3 regions of the Butyricicoccus intestinisimiae genome follow, and region 3 is predicted to be linked to each of the others. Evidence: predicted binding sites of a transcription regulator. Region 3 holds the regulator's gene; each other region holds the start of a gene.

Region 1 (3,287 bases), on a different contig from region 3:
ATTTTTAGAAATGATTGACGGATGGGTGTGGGGTGTCCCGCTTATCGTCCTGATTTTGGCGGTTGGCATTTATTTGACCATTCGCCTGCGAGGTTTACAGATTCGAAAGCTTCCCAAAGCACTCAAATATATGGTGCACAATGAGGAAGGCGGCGAAGGAGAAGTTACTTCATTCGGTGCGTTGTGTACGGCTCTGTCCGCAACCATCGGTACCGGCAACATTGTCGGCGTAGCAACAGCTATCGTTGCAGGCGGCCCTGGCGCCCTGTTTTGGATGTGGATGGCAGCCCTGTTCGGCATGGCAACCAAGTTTGCCGAGGGCGTGCTGGCGATCAAGTACCGCGTGCTGGACGAAACCGGTCATGCACTGGGCGGCCCATTCTATTATATCGAAAACGGCATGGGCAAGCAGTGGAAATGGCTGGCAAAGCTGTTTGCATTCTTTGGTGTCGGCGTTGGTATTCTGGGCATCGGTACCATTACACAGGTAAATGGTATTGCCTCTGCTGTCAACAACTTCTTTGACAGCAACAATGCATGGACATTCCAGCTGTTCGGAAAAGACTATTCGTATACCGTATTGATTGCGGCAATTATTGTCACTGTGTGCGTTGCACTGGTTATCATCGGCGGTATTCAGCGCATTGCAAGCGTATCGCAGGTTATCGTACCGTTTATGGCATGTATTTATGTTGCATTCTGCGTGCTGCTGCTGATTATGAATGTGACAAAGATTCCGGCAGCCTTTGTTTTGATTATTCAGAGTGCATTTGGCATGCGTGCAGTGGCAGGCGGCGCGCTGGGCGCTATTATCCTTGCTATGCAGAAGGGTATTGCCCGTGGCATCTTCTCGAATGAGGCCGGCCTTGGCAGTGCGCCGATTGCGGCAGCTGCAGCACAGACCAACGAACCGGTTCGTCAGGGTTTGGTTTCCATGACCGGCACGTTTATCGACACGATTGTTATTTGTACCATGACCGGCTTCTCGATTGTACTGACCGGTGCATATACACAGGGCTTAGAAGGTGTCGCTGTCACTGCCTATGCCTTCCAGTCAGGCCTGCCGTTCAGTGCAAAGGTTTGCGAGGGCATTCTGATGCTGTGCTTGATCTTCTTTGCATTTACGACCATTCTCGGCTGGGATTATTACTCGGAGCGCTGCTTGGAGTATCTGACCGGCAAGCATGAGCTGACGATGAAGGTCTATCGCTGGCTGTACATTTTGGCTGTATTTATCGGCCCGTTCCTCACAGTATCCGCTGTATGGACGATTGCGGACATCTTCAATGCGCTGATGGCTCTGCCGAACTTGGTGGCAATTCTGGCATTGAGCGGTGTTGTCGTTGCCGAAACGCGCCATTATTTCAAGCGTCTGAGCGAAGGTTCCATTCGCGAATGATAGCTTTGATATACACAAAGAGTCTCCTGCGGGAGACTCTTTTGCTGTTTGCGCATTTTTACTCGTTGACTTTTGCTGCGGATTCTGGTATACTATTTAACGGTTATCGGATAATAGAAGATAACAGAGATATGCGCCCGTAGCTCAGCTGGATAGAGCGTTGGACTCCGACTCCAAAGGCCATGCGTTCGAATCGCACCGGGCGTACCAAAAACACCGCTGTTTCGTGAGAAACGGCGGTGTTTTTTTATCGTCGCCTGTATTGCGCTTGTTGTGTTTTGGTGATTCATCATAAATATGCGCTCGGATTTTCGGGAAAATTATGTACCGGTTCGGTTGCGGATTGCAAAGAGAAATTATATAATAGTAGATGTTCGCCGCAGAGGACACGATTTTACGGCCAATATATAGTATGATGCGTGCACTTATCATACTATATATTGACAGTGGAAGTCCGTGGGCTTATAATAGATAGGCGGCCAATCATTTGCCGCGTATGGAGGGATTTACGATGAAAGTTATCAAAAGAAATGGTGAAGAAGTTCCATTTGATTTATCGAAGATCGTCAATGCTGTAAAGGCTGCCAATCTTGAGGTTGAGCCGATTCATAGATTGAATGAGTACCAGATTCAGGCGGTAGCAGATACCGTAGAAAAGAAGCTGGAATCGCTGCCGCATATCACACATGTCGAAGATGTGCAGGATATGGTAGAAATCGGCATCATGGAGATGCGCGGCTATGAGGTGGCACAGAAGTATGTGCGCTATCGGTATAAGCGGGAACTGGCTCGTAAATCGAACACGACAGATAATGAAATTCTGGCTTTGATTGATCATCTCAATGAGAACGTCAAGCAGGAAAATTCCAACAAAAATCCGGTTATCAACTCGACCCAGCGCGACTATATGGCGGGTGAGGTGAGCAAGGACTTGACCATGCGTGTCCTGCTGCCGGAGGATATTGTCAAGGCACATGAAGAGGGCATCATTCATTTCCATGATTCCGATTATTTTGCGCAGAAGGAACACAACTGTGACCTCATCAATCTGGAGGATATGCTGCAAAACGGCACGGTCATCAGTGAAACCATGATTGAAAAGCCGCACAGCTTCTTTACCGCCTGCAATGTCACGACGCAGATTGTCGCGCAGGTTGCAAGCAATCAGTACGGCGGTCAGACGTTTACGCTGTCGCACTTGGCTCCGTTTGTAGACATCAGCCGCAAAAAGATTCGTAAGCAGGTTATTGAAGAGCGCACGGCATGCGGCGACTCGCTGGATGACCGCATTGTCAATAAAGTGGTAGAAAGCCGCCTGAGAAGCGAAGTAAAGAGCGGCATTCAGACCATTCAGTACCAGCTCATTACCCTGATGACCTGTAATGGTCAGGCACCGTTTGTCACAATGTTTATGTATCTGGACGAAGTGCCGGAGGGACAGGAGCGCGATGACCTCGCGATGATTATCGAAGAGGTACTGCGTCAGCGCATGCAGGGCGTCAAGAATGAAAAGGGCATCTGGATTACGCCGGCATTCCCGAAGCTGATTTATGTGCTGGATGAAGACAATATCACCAAGGATTCCAAGTATTGGTATCTGACGGAGCTGTCCGCAGAGTGTACGGCAAAACGCATGGTGCCGGATTATATTTCCGCAAAGGTCATGCGTTCGCTCAAGCAGGGTGATGTGTATCCGTGCATGGGCTGCCGCTCGTTCCTGACGGTAGAGGACAGCCAGCGCAAACCGGATGGCTCTCACAAGTATTACGGCAGATTTAATCAGGGCGTTGTCACCATCAACTTGGTTGACGTTGCCTGTTCGTCTCACGGCGATATGGATGCGTTCTGGAGAATTTACGAAGAACGGCTGGATTTATGTCATCGTGCA
Region 2 (3,287 bases), on a different contig from region 3:
GAGGAGTGCCTGAAGGGCGGCGCAACCATCGTGCAGATTCGTGAAAAGGGTCTGAATCATGAAGATTTTGTCGCAGAAGCAAAGGAAATTGTCAAGCTGTGTCACAGATACGGCGTAATGTGCATCATCAACGATGACGTGCAGGCGTGTTTGGAGAGCGGCGCAGACGGCGTTCATGTCGGTCAGGACGATATGGAGGCGGGAGATGTGCGTGCTTTGCTCGGCGAAGATAAGATCATCGGTGTTTCCGCTCACAATGTCGAAGAAGCGCTGCTCGCGCAAAAGCGCGGTGCCGATTATCTTGGTGTCGGTGCGGTTCATGCGACGGGCACCAAGTCCGAAGCAAAGCCGCTGACTTGGCAGGACATCAAGGACATTTGCGACAGCGTGACCATTCCGATTACAGCCATTGGCGGCGTCAAGCTGGATAATATGCTGGAGCTGCGCGGCACCGGTGTAGATGGCGTTGCCATTGTCTCGGGCATCTTTGCAGCGCCGAACATTGAACAGGCAACGGCACAGCTGCTTGCGCAGGCGCGAAAGCTGGTGGAAGCGTGAAACTGACCGGCGCAATTTTTGATTTGGACGGCACGCTGCTCGACTCCATGCCGTATTGGGCGTCGGTCGGCACGCGGTATCTGGAACAACAGCACATTGCCGTGCCGGATGTAGAGCAGTTGGCGCTGCGCATCAAAACGATGACTTTGCCGGAGGCGGCGGACTATTTTCGCAGCGACTATGGCGTGCAGCAATCGCAAGAGGAGATTTGTACACGCATCAATCACATGATTGAGGACGATTATCGCCTGCGTGCGCCGCTCAAAGAGGGAACGCGGGATATGCTGGAGCAGATGAAGCAGCGCGGCGTACACATGTGCGTGGCGAGCGCGACGGATCACGCCTTGGTCGAGGCGGCTTTGCGCCGCGTCGGTGTGTTGGATTACTTTTCGTTTATCCTGACCTGCGGCGATTTGCAAACGAGCAAAAATTTGCCGTATATCTTTGACACCTGCACTCAGAGGCTGGGCACGGATAAGCGCACGACGGCGGTGTTTGAGGACAGCCTGCATTGTGTCGTGACGGCATCCGGTGCGGGTTATCCGGTTGTCGGTGTGTACGACGATTCGGCAAAGACGGAAACAGAGGAAATTTGTCGGCTCAGCCGTTGTTTCGTGTATAGCTGGAAGGAACTGGATATTGCTCATTTGGAGCAGAGTCTGTGACCGGCTCTGACACCACAACATGTAGTGGTGTCAGAGCGAGCGGATAATAAAATTGAAATTTTTTTTCTCGCTGAATTTCAAACGTTTTGCAAGAAATGAACGGATGTGGAAAACTGGGTATCCGAGCGAAAATAAAGTTGTGAGATTCCCGGATCTCTCAGTGATTCTGCGCTTAACCATTGGGAATTCTGCGGGGCGGCATGGGAAATTCTGTGGAAAACTATTTCTCATGCCGCCGCTGCAATGCAGGAGAAAAGCAAAAAATAGGAATGATTCCTGCATATTCCTGCCCACCACAAGAGCCGTGCAGGCTATTGACATCTGCCGGTTGCCGTATTACAATATGAGACAGTTCCAGTTGAATGGAACACAAGATATAGTGTGCAAAAGAACAGCTGCGTGTATATTTTGTGTTTTTTTCGGCGAAACAATATGAAGAAATCAGAGGTACGGCGGCGATGATAAAGCAGATTGAAAAAAGAGATGGCAGATGTGTGTTCTTTGATGTGACGAAGATTGCGAATGCCATCTATAAAGCTGCGGAGACATCCGGAGGACACGACTACCAGATGTCGATGCGTCTGGCGCTGGATGCAGCGGATTATATCGAGGCACACAGCCCGACAGAGACGCCGACCGTAGAGTATGTACAGGATGCGGTGGAAAAAATCCTGATTGAGCAGGGACACGCCAAAACGGCGAAGGCGTATATTTTGTATCGCAAGGAGCGCTCGCGGCAGCGTGAGATGAACACCGGACTCATGAAAATCTATGAGGATTTGACATTCCAGTCCGCAGTGGAAAATGATATCAAGCGCGAAAACGCCAACATTGACGGCGATACCGCGATGGGAACCATGCTGAAATACGGCTCAGAGGGCGCAAAGCGCTTCAATGAGATGTTTCTGCTGGAACCGCGGATTGCAAAGGCGCATCGTGAGGGTGACATTCACATCCATGACTTTGATTTTTACACGCTGACGACGACCTGCACGCAGATTGATTTGCTCAAACTGTTTCAGGGCGGATTTTCGACCGGACACGGTTTCCTGCGCGAGCCAAACGACATTCGCAGTTATTCGGCGCTCGCGTGCATTGCCATTCAGTCCAACCAGAATGACCAGCACGGCGGTCAGAGCGTACCGAACTTTGATTACAGCATGGCGCCGGGTGTCAAAAAGACATATTGGCACAACTATCGCGACAATCTTGCCAAGGCACTCGAGGCATTTGACATTGAGGCGGACGGTTTAGAACCGGCAAAGGCATTGATTGCTTCGTGCGGCAAAAAGCCGGTACTGGCAGACGACAACGGCGTGACACAGGCCATTCGCGCACAACTGCTTGCGCGCGGTGTTGCACCGCAGACGGCGGATCGTGTGCTGGCGTTCGCTGTAAAGTATGCGCGCAAAGAGACCGAGCGCGGCACGTATCAGGCAATGGAAGCACTGGTGCACAATCTCAATACCATGCATTCGCGTGCCGGTGCGCAGATTCCGTTTTCCTCGCTCAATTACGGCACGGATACCTCACCGGAAGGCCGCTTGGTTATGAAAAGTCTGTTGCTGGCAACCGAAGCGGGATTGGGAAATGGCGAGACCTCCATTTTCCCCATTCATATCTTTAAAGTCAAAGAGGGCGTCAATTACAATCCGGGTGACCCGAACTATGATTTGTTCAAGCTGGCTATGCGCGTTTCTGCCAAGCGGCTGTTCCCGAATTTCTCGTTTATCGACGCACCGTTTAATGTCAAGTATTACAAGCCGGGACATCCGGAGACCGAGGCGGCGTATATGGGCTGCCGTACCCGTGTGATTGGCAATGTCTATGACCCGTCCCGCGAGATTGTAAATGGCCGCGGAAACCTGAGCTTTACGTCCATCAACCTGCCGCGTCTTGCCATCAAGGCAAAGGGAAACGCCGATGTGTTTTTCCGTTCGCTGGATGACATGCTGGATCTTGTTGTCGAGCAGCTGCTGGCGCGCTTTCAGATTCAGGCGGATAAGCGCGTGCGCAACTATCCGTTCCTGATGGGACAGGGCATCTGGATGGATTCCGATAAGC
Region 3 (3,287 bases):
GTTTTGAATTTACCTGAGGTTTCTATTGGCGGGCTCTGCCCCAAACTGCCGGTCATTCAGGGCGGCATGGGTATTGGTATTTCTCTCTCCGGCTTGGCTTCTGCCGTTGCCAACGCAGGCGGCATTGGTATTATTTCCGGCGTACAAATCGGTTTCCGTGAGCCGGATTTTGAAAAGGATCCGGTTTCGGCAAATATCCGCGCTATTGGCAAAGAACTGCGCCGTGCGCGTGAGCTTGCGCCGAACGGCATCATCGGCATGAATTTTATGTCGATTGACTCACATTACACAGAATATGTCACAGAGGCTGTCAAGCAGGGCGCGGACTTGATTATTTCCGGCGCAGGCTTGCCGCTGACCCTGCCGGAATTGACCGCCGGCAGTCAAACGCGCATTGTGCCGATTGTCTCCTCTGCGCGCGCGTGCCGGTTGATTTTGACCAAGTGGCTGCGGAAACACAATCGTTTTCCGGACGCCGTTGTCGTAGAAGGCCCGCTCGCAGGCGGTCATCTCGGCTTTAAGCTGGATGATTTGTACAATCGAACCAATCAGACGCTGGAACAGGCTCTCGCAGATGTCGTTGCCTATATTCGCAAGTTTGAGCAGGAACACAACGTTTCCATTCCGATTTTTGCTGCGGGCGGCATCATGGACTATACCGACGTACAGCGCATGCTGGAAATCGGCGCCTCCGGCGTACAGGTCGGCTCGTCTTTTGTCACGACAAAGGAATGTGATGCCTCCGACCGATTCAAGCAGACCTACTTGGATGCTCGTCCGGAAGACGTTCGCATCATCAAAAGTCCAACCGGCTTTGCTGCCCGCGCTGTCAACACGAAGTTTGTTCAGCAGGCTTACGACCACGGCGGCATTCCAGTACAGCATTGCTTCCGCTGTATGCCGGAGATTTGCAATGCAGCGACCACCCCATACTGTCTGTCTCAGGCGCTGTTCGACGCAGCACGCGGCGAAAATATGGGCGGATTGGTGTTCTGCGGCGGCCGTGTCGGAGAACTGCATGAAATCGTCACGGTGCAGCAGGTCATGGATCGCCTGACAAAGCCGGCAGCCATGTAATTTTTCCTTAAAAAAACAGAAATCCCGTATCTATGAGATGTCATAAACTCATAGATACGGGATTTTTTCACTTGTGATGCGGGCGAATGCGTTTCAGCTCCGCCATAAACGAATCAACGTCATCGAAATCTCGATAGACCGACGCGAAGCGGATATACGCCACCTCGTCAATATCAATCAGGCGTTCCACCACCATCTCACCGATGGTCATAGAGGACACTTCATCCTCTTGCTGATCATAGAGCTCCTTTTCGATGTTGCTGAGCAAATCGTCCATCTGCGCCTTGGTGACGGGACGCTTTTGACAGGCTTTGAGGATGCCGCGCATGAGCTTTTCTCTGTCATACTGCTGGCGGGAGCCGTCTTTTTTTATCACCATGAGCGAACGAGATTCTATGGTCTCATAGGTTGTAAATCGTTTTCCACACTGTTGGCAAATGCGGCGGCGGCGAATACTCTCGCCGTCTACGGTCGGACGGGAATCAATGACCTTGCTCTCTGTATATTTGCAATAGGGGCACTTCATATCTCGCGTTCACTCCTTCAATTCTCTTTTCTTATAAAGAATACCATATTTTCACGCGAAAAAAAAGACCGGACAGATAAAATCTGTCCGGAATCGCATCAAATACTTCTCAATGCTTCTTTTTTCTCTGTTTTCTAGAGGTTTTCTTCGGCGTTACCTTCTTTGCCGTTACTGCCTGCGGTGCAGTAGCCGGTTCCGATACAGGCTCCTCTGCCTTCGGTGTTTCTTCCAACTTCTCCGGCTGCGGCTTTTCTGCCTTTTCCGGAGACTTGGACGCGGACACCTTCTTTTGTGCCTTTTCACGTCTGTTCTTGCGCAGCATGCCGCGGTACTTCGACCAGAAAGCACCGGACAGGAACATAGACGAATATGCACCGGCGATGATGCCGATAATCATCGGCAGTGTAAACTGACGCAGGCTGGTGACACCGAAAATAAAGATCATGCCAACCGTAAGCAGCGTTGTAATGGAAGTATTGACCGTACGTCCTACCGTCTGCCAAATACTCTTGTCTACGGTTTCCTCAAACAGCTCGCGGCGTGCAAACTTTCGATTTTCACGGATGCGGTCAAAGACAATGATACTTGCATTGATCGAATAACCGAGAATCGTCAGCGCAACGGCGATAAAGGTCGTGTTAAACGGAATGCGGAAGAGAATGTATGCAGACAGTACAACCAACAAGTCGTGCGCCAAACACGTGATGGCAGCCAAACCGGAGGTCAACTCGAAGCGAATCGTGATGTAAATCATCATGAGAACGACAGCAACCAGTGCGGCTGTAATCGCCTTGCTCTGCGTTTCCTTACCGATTGTCGCGTTGACATCGGAAATGTTCTGCGTGTCATCGTCCGTCAAATTGAATTGCTTCTGCATTGCCTGCACAACCTGCTTTTGCTGGGTGCTGTCCAGACGGGTGCATTTAATCAGAACTTCTTCGCCGTTGTCGCCGGTCTTCTGCACGGAAGACGGCGCAATGCCAACCGCTTCTTCAACCAGTTCCGGAATCGTCTTGCTGGAAATATCACTGGTGACTTCTTCGTGAAGATCAAAAGTCATACTGGTGCCGCCGATAAAATCGACGTCCATATTGAACAAATTCATGCCAAACGGAAGTGTAACCAAGCCGACGAGACCCGGCGCGATTGCGATCAGTGCAATCAATGCAAAAATCGGGAACTTTTTAATCACCGAAAATTTACCCTGTTTCATCGTCTCACACCTCCCCCTTCGTGTCTTTCTTCACACCGTACCATTTCGGATTGGTGACATGGAAATCTGCCATGCGCTGGAGCAGGAACTTTGTGACGGTAATTGCGGTGAACATGGACAGAACAACACCGATACCCAGTGTGATTGCAAAGCCCTTGACCGTACCGGTACCCATAAAGTACAGCACAACCGCCGCAATCAAGGTGGTGACATTGGAGTCCAAAATTGCCGAGAACGCGCGATGGAATCCGGCGTCAATGGCGCCGCGAATCGTCTTGCCGTTCTTCAATTCATCCTTTAAGCGCTCGAAAATAATAACGTTCGCATCGACCGCCATACCGATAGACAAAATAATACCGGCAATGCCCGGCAGGGACAGGTTCACGCGCGCAACGGACAGAATGACCAAATCCAGTGCGGTATAGAATACCAGTGCAATAGATGCGACAAAGCCCGGCAAACGATACACCA

What was found. The regulator NrdR, encoded in region 3, represses ribonucleotide reductase genes. The targets are predictions, from matches to a motif close to CACNANATNTNGTG.
Region 1: nrdD (anaerobic ribonucleoside-triphosphate reductase) is a predicted target of NrdR. The motif match lies at 1,799-1,812, and genes of this name have one in related genera.
Region 2: KQI75_RS10745 (anaerobic ribonucleoside triphosphate reductase) is a predicted target of NrdR. The motif match lies at 1,592-1,605, and genes of this name have one in related genera.

Annotation. Positions count from the first base shown of each region.
Region 1 covers NZ_JAHLQI010000004.1:116,270-119,556, forward strand. The annotation lists gene KQI75_RS08800 (alanine/glycine:cation symporter family protein) at 1-1,399, shown strand, start outside; tRNA gene KQI75_RS08805 (tRNA-Arg) at 1,533-1,609, shown strand; gene nrdD (anaerobic ribonucleoside-triphosphate reductase) at 1,911-3,287, shown strand, end outside.
Region 2 covers NZ_JAHLQI010000006.1:33,532-36,818, forward strand. The annotation lists gene thiE (thiamine phosphate synthase) at 1-558, shown strand, start outside; gene KQI75_RS10740 (HAD family hydrolase) at 555-1,223, shown strand; gene KQI75_RS10745 (anaerobic ribonucleoside triphosphate reductase) at 1,682-3,287, shown strand, end outside.
Region 3 covers NZ_JAHLQI010000001.1:444,860-448,146, forward strand. The annotation lists gene KQI75_RS02310 (NAD(P)H-dependent flavin oxidoreductase) at 4-1,077, shown strand; gene nrdR (transcriptional regulator NrdR) at 1,145-1,603, opposite strand; gene secF (protein translocase subunit SecF) at 1,713-2,816, opposite strand; gene secD (protein translocase subunit SecD) at 2,821-3,287, opposite strand, start outside.